DNA from 2 places in the Mycobacterium sp. NGS48 genome. Region 1 is predicted to be linked to the other one. Evidence: riboswitches for the same ligand, from Rfam matches in the RefSeq annotation. Region 1 holds a riboswitch; the other holds the start of a gene.
What was found. Region 1 has a riboswitch for magnesium ahead of AC5Y42_RS18110 (PE family protein). Riboswitches for the same ligand answer to the same signal wherever they lie in the genome.
Positions count from the first base shown of each region.

Region 2: linked by a shared signal. The riboswitch ahead of AC5Y42_RS13855 (Rv1535 family protein) and the one ahead of AC5Y42_RS18110 (PE family protein) in region 1 are both predicted to bind magnesium.

Region 1 covers NZ_JCALCY010000011.1:77,729-81,135, reverse strand. The annotation lists gene AC5Y42_RS18115 (PPE family protein) at 1-894, opposite strand, end outside; gene AC5Y42_RS18110 (PE family protein) at 909-1,208, opposite strand; M-box (ykoK) riboswitch at 1,498-1,668, opposite strand; gene AC5Y42_RS18105 (PPE family protein) at 2,062-3,222, opposite strand; gene AC5Y42_RS18100 (PE family protein) at 3,235-3,407, opposite strand, start outside.
Region 2 covers NZ_JCALCY010000006.1:167,318-170,724, forward strand. The annotation lists gene AC5Y42_RS13850 (lipase family protein) at 29-790, shown strand; gene AC5Y42_RS13855 (Rv1535 family protein) at 846-1,067, opposite strand; M-box (ykoK) riboswitch at 1,326-1,494, opposite strand; gene AC5Y42_RS13860 (TetR/AcrR family transcriptional regulator) at 1,597-2,241, opposite strand; gene AC5Y42_RS13865 (NAD(P)H-dependent flavin oxidoreductase) at 2,238-3,365, opposite strand.

The DNA of each region.
Region 1 (3,407 bases):
GGATATCCCGGCGCCCGGTGCCACGGCTGGGAGTCCGTCCAGCCCGCCCAGAGCCAGCGGGTCGAAGGGCGCTATTGCCGCACCGCGGATGACGGCGGCATCCGCCCCGATCTGGGTGATACCAGCTATGCCCATCGGGCTGAAAGAGCTGCTCATCAGGTTTGTGATTCCGTTCGTGATATCTCCGGGTTGAATACCCGTCCCACCGAAAAGGCCCCCAAGCCCGGAACCCGACCCGGTGCCTGCCATCGGTGATGCCAACCCCTGCAGCGTCGTCGGCATCGCGGTCACCAGCTGGGACAGCTGTGACTGCGTGCTGGCGCCGGCGGCTTGAGCACCCGCGGCCTGCTGCGCGACCAAACCCGCGGGGTTGGTGTTGTGCCGCGGCGCGCGGAAGGGGGTGACCTTCGAGGCGGCTGCCGACGATCCGGCATACCCGTACATCGCGGTCGCGTCCTGAGCCCACATTTCGCCGTAGTGGGCCTCGGTGGCCGCGATCGCCGGTGTGTTCTGCCCCAAAACGTTGGTCGCAACCAGCGAAGCCAACTGCGTCCGGTTGGCCGCGACCACTGGCGGCGGCACCGTCATCGCGAACGCCGCCTCGTAGGCGCCAGCCGCTGCCGTGGCTTGCGCGGCGGTCTGTTCCGCTTGCGCGGCAGTCGTGCTCATCCACGTCGCGTACGGCGCGGCGGCGGCCGCCATCGATGCAGACGCCGGCCCCATCCACCCTTCGCTCGTCAGCCCGGCGATCACCGACTCATAGGCGGCCGCTGTCGAACGCAATTCGGCGGCCAGTCCCTGCCACGCCGATGCCGCGGCAAGCAGTGGGGCCGAGCCAGCCCCTGCATACATGCGCGCGGAGTTGAATTCTGGTGGGAATGCTCCGAAATCCATTGCTACACCCCTCCTTAACCGGCCGCGATCGCGTTGGCGGCCTCAGTGACCGCGTATGACCCGGCGCTGGCGCGCATGGTGGACACAAACATTTCGTGAATCGCCGCAGCCTGTGCGCTGACGACCTGGTACAGCTGTGCGTGCGCAGCGAACTGCGCTGCGGTCAGCGCCGAGACCTCGTCAGCGGCAGCGGGAAACACCGCGCTTGTCGGGCCTGCGACGGCCGCGTTCTGCGCCGACATCGCAGAACCAATGCCCTGCAGGTTGCCGGCGGCTGCCGTCAACATTTCGGGCTGTGTAGTCAGAAAAGTCATCGGATTTCTCCTTCGGGGAGCAGGCCGAATCCAGCCGCCACGGTGGCATCAGGGCATGCCGAAACCACCCACGCCTAACGTGAAGACGTGCCGATCAGCTCATTCAGGGCGAGCCGAATCAGATGGAGAAAACCGTGCCGGGGACGGATTCGAACGAAACGGTCATCGATCTCGGATAGGGACTATCACTGGGACTCAATCTCGCTCTCACCTCCTCGCGGCCGAGGCACACGGGGGTGCCGACACGGTTGCACACAGGGATGAGGCGACCCGGCAATCAATACCGGGCTCGGCACCCCTCTCGTCAGAGCTTTGGCACTACACGGCGTATCCGGTTGTCCCGGAAGCCACTTGGGCTCAACCCTTAAGCCGGGAGGAGCTGTCCTGACCCTGGGCGTCTTTCGACGTTCGAGGTCAGTGGCCTATATCCGTGCAGACGCCTCACCTAGCGAGGTGCTTGCAGAGGCCATGGTGGCACCGGAATCGAGGCACGTCAACTCGCTTCGCCTGAAACCGCATTCGATAACGTCGGCAGTGGCCCGGTCAGAAGTTGCTGGGCAGTGCCGGTACCGGGTGCGGTGTCGAGTCGGTGCTCGCCTGGGTGGTGGCGCTGAGCACCGCGTTCACCGAGCCGCCGGCGATGGCGGTTACTCGTCACGCTCGTCGTGAGCTAACTAGAAGTGTTTGCGAGCTGCTGAACCGCTGTGAGCGCTTCCGGGCCCCGTGTCGCCGGCTCGCTTGTCTACGACACCGGCGGCGACCAACTCAACGGCGGCAATTGCCGGGCAGCGCGATCAGCTCTGCCTGCGCATCAGAAACTCGTTCGGGCACTGGTGTTTTCGATCATCCTCCACTATCCGGCAGCCGGTGGATGTGCCATCACCATGGGACGGAACCCGTACCGGGGCGCCGCGAAACCGAACCCTCGTCCGGACGACCCCACCATCGGCATCCCCGGCATGCCGGGCGTCCCGGCCATCTCCCCCGCTACGGACTGGGGGGCGGCGGTCCAGTTAGAGACCAATGACGCCGTCGCCGAGGGGGTCGTCGCCGGGGCAACGGCCCAGCTTTGCGGGACCGCCAACGATCCGATCGTGGTTCCGCGGCCCATTCCCGCCAATACACCGCCACCCAGACTTGCTGAGCCTGCTGGCCCAACCGCGCTGATCCCCGCACCCGGCGTCAGAATGCCCGGCCCTAGCCCACTGGCTGAACCGGCGGTGTTGAGGGCATGGATGACGGATAGATCCGCTCCTACTTGGGTGATGCCGGCCAACGACATCGGAGTCAACGAGCTGCTCATGAGATTCGTTGCGGCGTTGGTGATATCGCCGGGCGCTAGCCCCGGCGAAACTCCCGGTGCCGCGAACCTCTGCAATGTACTGGGCGTCATCGAAACCACTTGGGATAGCGACGATTGCACGCCGGAGCCGGACGCAGATCCAATGGATTGACCGACGGCGACGCCCTGTGCAGCCACGCCGGCCTGGTTCGTGTTCTGCAGGGGCGGCGTGAACGGGTCCACCTTCGTGGCAACGGCCGAGGCGGCGGCATAGCCGTACATTGCTCCGGCGTCCTGGGCCCACATTTCGCCGTAATGTGCTTCGGTCGCTGCGATGGCCGGGGTGTTTTGACCCAGCACATTGGTCGCGACCAGCGACATCAACAAGCTGCGGTTAGCGGCGATCACCGGTGGCGGAACCGTCATTGCAAATGCCGCTTCATAAGCCGCCGCGGCCGCCCTGGCTTGGCCGGCCGTGTACTCGGCCTGCGCGGCAGTGGTACTCATCCATGCCGCGTACGGCGCGGCAGCAGCCGCCATCGACGCCGAACCAGCGCCCAGCCAGGTGTTGCCGGCAAGGCCGGAAATCACCGACGAGTAGGAAGCCGCCGCCGAACTGAGTTCGGCGGCCAAGCCATCCCAGGCCGACGCCGCCGCCATCAACGACCCGGCACCACCGCCGGCGTACATGCGGGCGGAGTTGAATTCTGGTGGGAATGCTCCGTAATCCATGGCGCCGCCCCCCTAACCCGCAGCGACCGCGTTGGCGGCCTCGGTGGCGGCATACGAGCGGGCGCTGACACACAGCGTGTTCACGAACATCTCGTGAACCGCCGATGCCTGGGAACTGACGGCCTGATACAACTGGGCATGCGCCGCGAATTGCGCCGCGGTCAGCGCTGATACCTCGTCGGCCG
Region 2 (3,407 bases), on a different contig from region 1:
GGCGGGGCGGCCGTCCTTAGACTGCGGTGTGGCTTTCGACGCGGTGTTTGCCCGCGACGTGGTTCTGCCGCTGGCGACGGCGGCATACACCGTGATGGATGGCAGTGCCCCGGCACTGCCGCCGGGATTCGTGCAGACCTCGCTGATCCAGGCCAGCGGGGTGGTGCTGGCCGCGATGATCAACCCGCATCCCGCCGTGGCGGCAATGACCAAGGACACCAATATTTTCGGGTTGATGGGTCACAACACCACCACCCGCACCGCGTTCTTGTCGTTTCGCGGTACCTCGGACGTCGCGGATTGGGTGGCCGATCTCGACGCCGTCCCCGAGAACTATCGGCCGCTGGCCGGATTCGGTCAGGTGCACGACGGCTTCCAGGATGTCTACGAGACCATTCGCACCAGCATCGCCGCGGATCTGGCCGCCGCGACCGCGGGCTGCGATCAGATCCTGGTGACCGGGCACAGCCTCGGCGGGGCGCTGGCCGTGCTCGCGGCGCCCGACATTTTCAAAAACATGCCGCCCAACACCATCGAACCCAGACTCATCACGCTCGCCGGGCCGCGAGTCGGCCTGGTCGACTTCGCCGCGGCGTTCAACGCCGCCATCGAAAGCTGCTTTCGCGTGGTCAACTTCCTCGACATCGTCCCGCACGTACCGCCGTCGCCGTACGTGCACGTCGGCAGCCAAATCACCGTCGACAGCGGCGGTCCGATCGACATCGGGTGGCGCCACAGCCTGGTCGCCTACCGCGACGGACTGAGCGCGCTCATTGCGGCCCAGACATAAGGCGCTCCCGGAACCGAGGTGGGAGACACCTCAGTGCCGGGAGCGACGACACGTGTTACGAGCTGATCTCCAGCACGCCGGCCCGCCACAGCGCGGCGTAGAGCTGGCGCAGCGGAATGGACAGCAGCCGGGCCGCCCCCTCGACCAGCGGGTCACCGGCGAATAGACGATCGGACGGCTTGGAGACGTGCTTGGTCGCCGCCGTCGGCTGGGGCACCACCCTCAGCTTCGGCGTCTGCGTTGCCGTTACCACTTCGTCGTACAGTGCAGCGGTCATGGTCGCCTCCTAAGCGGAAAATCAAACGGGAACAACAGGATTCGGATGTCCCGTCCGAAACGGCGCCTTGAGGCAAACGCGCTTGCTCAGCTGAGCGCGGCGTGCCGGAGGCCGGATCGGGACGAAACAAAGCCCGGATATCGGTCCGGACTATCACTGGAACTCATGCGTCCCTCACCTCCTCGCGGCCGTATGGTGTGCGGCTATCCGCACGTTTCGCGCGCAAGCAGGAATACAGAACCCGATCACTATCGGGAAACCGCACCCCACTCGTCAGAGCTTCGGCACTACACGGCGTATCCGGAAACCGGAAGCCACTTGGGCTCAACCCTTAAGCCGGGAGGAGCTGTCCTGACCCTGGGCGTCTCTCGACGTTCGGGGTCAGTGGCCTGTATCCATGTAGACGCCTCGCCTAACGAGGTGCTTACCCAACCGATGATGCATGAAGACGCCGATCGGGTCAATTCAAACACACCTGTGAATGTGCTGAACCACTGCTGAATGCCGTGAACTGCGGTTATGCCGTTGACTACGGACCAGTCCGGGCATGTCGCGGCCGCAGCCCGTCAAGCACCAGCGACACCGCGAAATCGGAGACGTCGGCAGCGGTGACGCCGTCATCGGTGGACAGCCGCCGGTGGGCCAGTTGGCCGATCAGCGCCGCCAACGTGTAGGCCACCATCCGGGGCGGTGCGGCCACCACCTCGCCGCGCTGCTGACCCACGACGATGAAAGTTTGAATGTCGTCGATGAACCGCTCGTAGATGCCGCCGAGGTGCTTCTCGAACCGGTCCCCCAACGCATAGGCGTCGCGAAACAAGAGTTTGACCGCGGCCTTGTCGGCTTCGAAGAACTCCAACGTCGCCCGCACCGCCGTGCGGAATCGCGCCTCGCCGCCGGGTGACGGGCCGACGGCCGCCGAGACGTGAGCCCGCAGCGTTTGCTCTTCGACAGCCATCAAGGCATTGAACAACTCATCTTTGGAGTCGAAGTACCAGTAGACCGACCCGTAGGCCAGCCCCGCTTCTTTGGCGATGTCGGCGATCGTGGTGGCGTGAAAACCCTTGCGGGCGAAGACTTTCTTGGCCGCAACCAGAATCTGGTCACGTCGGGCCGACTTGTCCTCGTCGCTGACCGCGCGGCGACGGCGGGTTCGGGTGCCGGCTGGACTCACCGATCGACCAGCTCGTCGAGGTGCCCGACGGCGTCGATGAACTCCGACACCATCTCGAGCACCACCGACCGCGCCGGCTGCACCTTGTCAAGCGACCCGACCACCTGGCCGACGAAGTAGGTCGCCAGCTCGCGGGCTTTGGCGCCGGCGTGGCCGGCGGCCTGGTTGATGCGCACCTGCGGGTCGGCGACCAGCGCGCTTTGCAGCGGCATGCCGAGCGGGGACGGGCTCTCGGGCCGTTCCCACTCGTCGGTCCACGCGGTGCGCAGCATGCGCGCGGGTTTGCCGGTCAACGAACGTGAGCGCACCGTGTCCGACGACGACGCGGCCAGGAATTTGTCCTTGACCACCGGCGGCGTCTCGGCTTCCTCGGTGGTCAGCCACACCGATCCGCACCACACCCCCTCGGCGCCCAGGGCCAGCGCCGCGGCGACCTGGCGGCCGCGGGCAATCCCGCCGGCGGCCAGAACGGGCAGCGGCGCAACGGCGTCGACGATTTCGGGGACCAGCACCATCGTCGCCACTTCGCCGGTGTGGCCGCCGGCCTCGGTGCCCTGGGCGACAACCAGGTCCACCCCGGCGGCCGCGTGCCGCAGCGCATGCTGCGTCGTACCTGCCAGCGCGGCTACCAGCACGTCGTTGTCGTGGGCGCGGGTGACCAAATCCGCGGGGGGTGGGCCCAGCGCGCTGGCGATCAGGCGGATGTCGTGGTCGAAGGCCACATCGAGCAGCGGCTGATAGCCCTTCGGCGACACATTCAGCCCGGCGGTGGGCCGCGGCTTCGACTGGTCGCTGGCCGTCGAGATGTCGTAGCGGCCCAGCAGGTCGTCGAGAAACGCGCGGTGCTCTTCGGGCAGCAGCTCTCGCACCTGCCCCGCGTCGATGCCGCCGGATTCGGCGCCGACGTACTTGGGCGGCAGCAGCAGGTCGACGCCGTACGGCTTGCCACCGGTTTGCTGTTCTATCCAGCTCAGTTCGCTATCCAGCCGCTGCGGGCTGTGTGCGACGGCGCCGAGAACGCCGAAGCCGCCGGCGTTGGTCACCGCGGCCACCACATCGCGGCAATGGCTGAATGCGCAGATCGGAAACTCGACGCCGAGCATCTCGGCGGCTCTGGTTCGCACGACGACGACGCTATGAGTTATTGATTGACGTGTCAATCTACT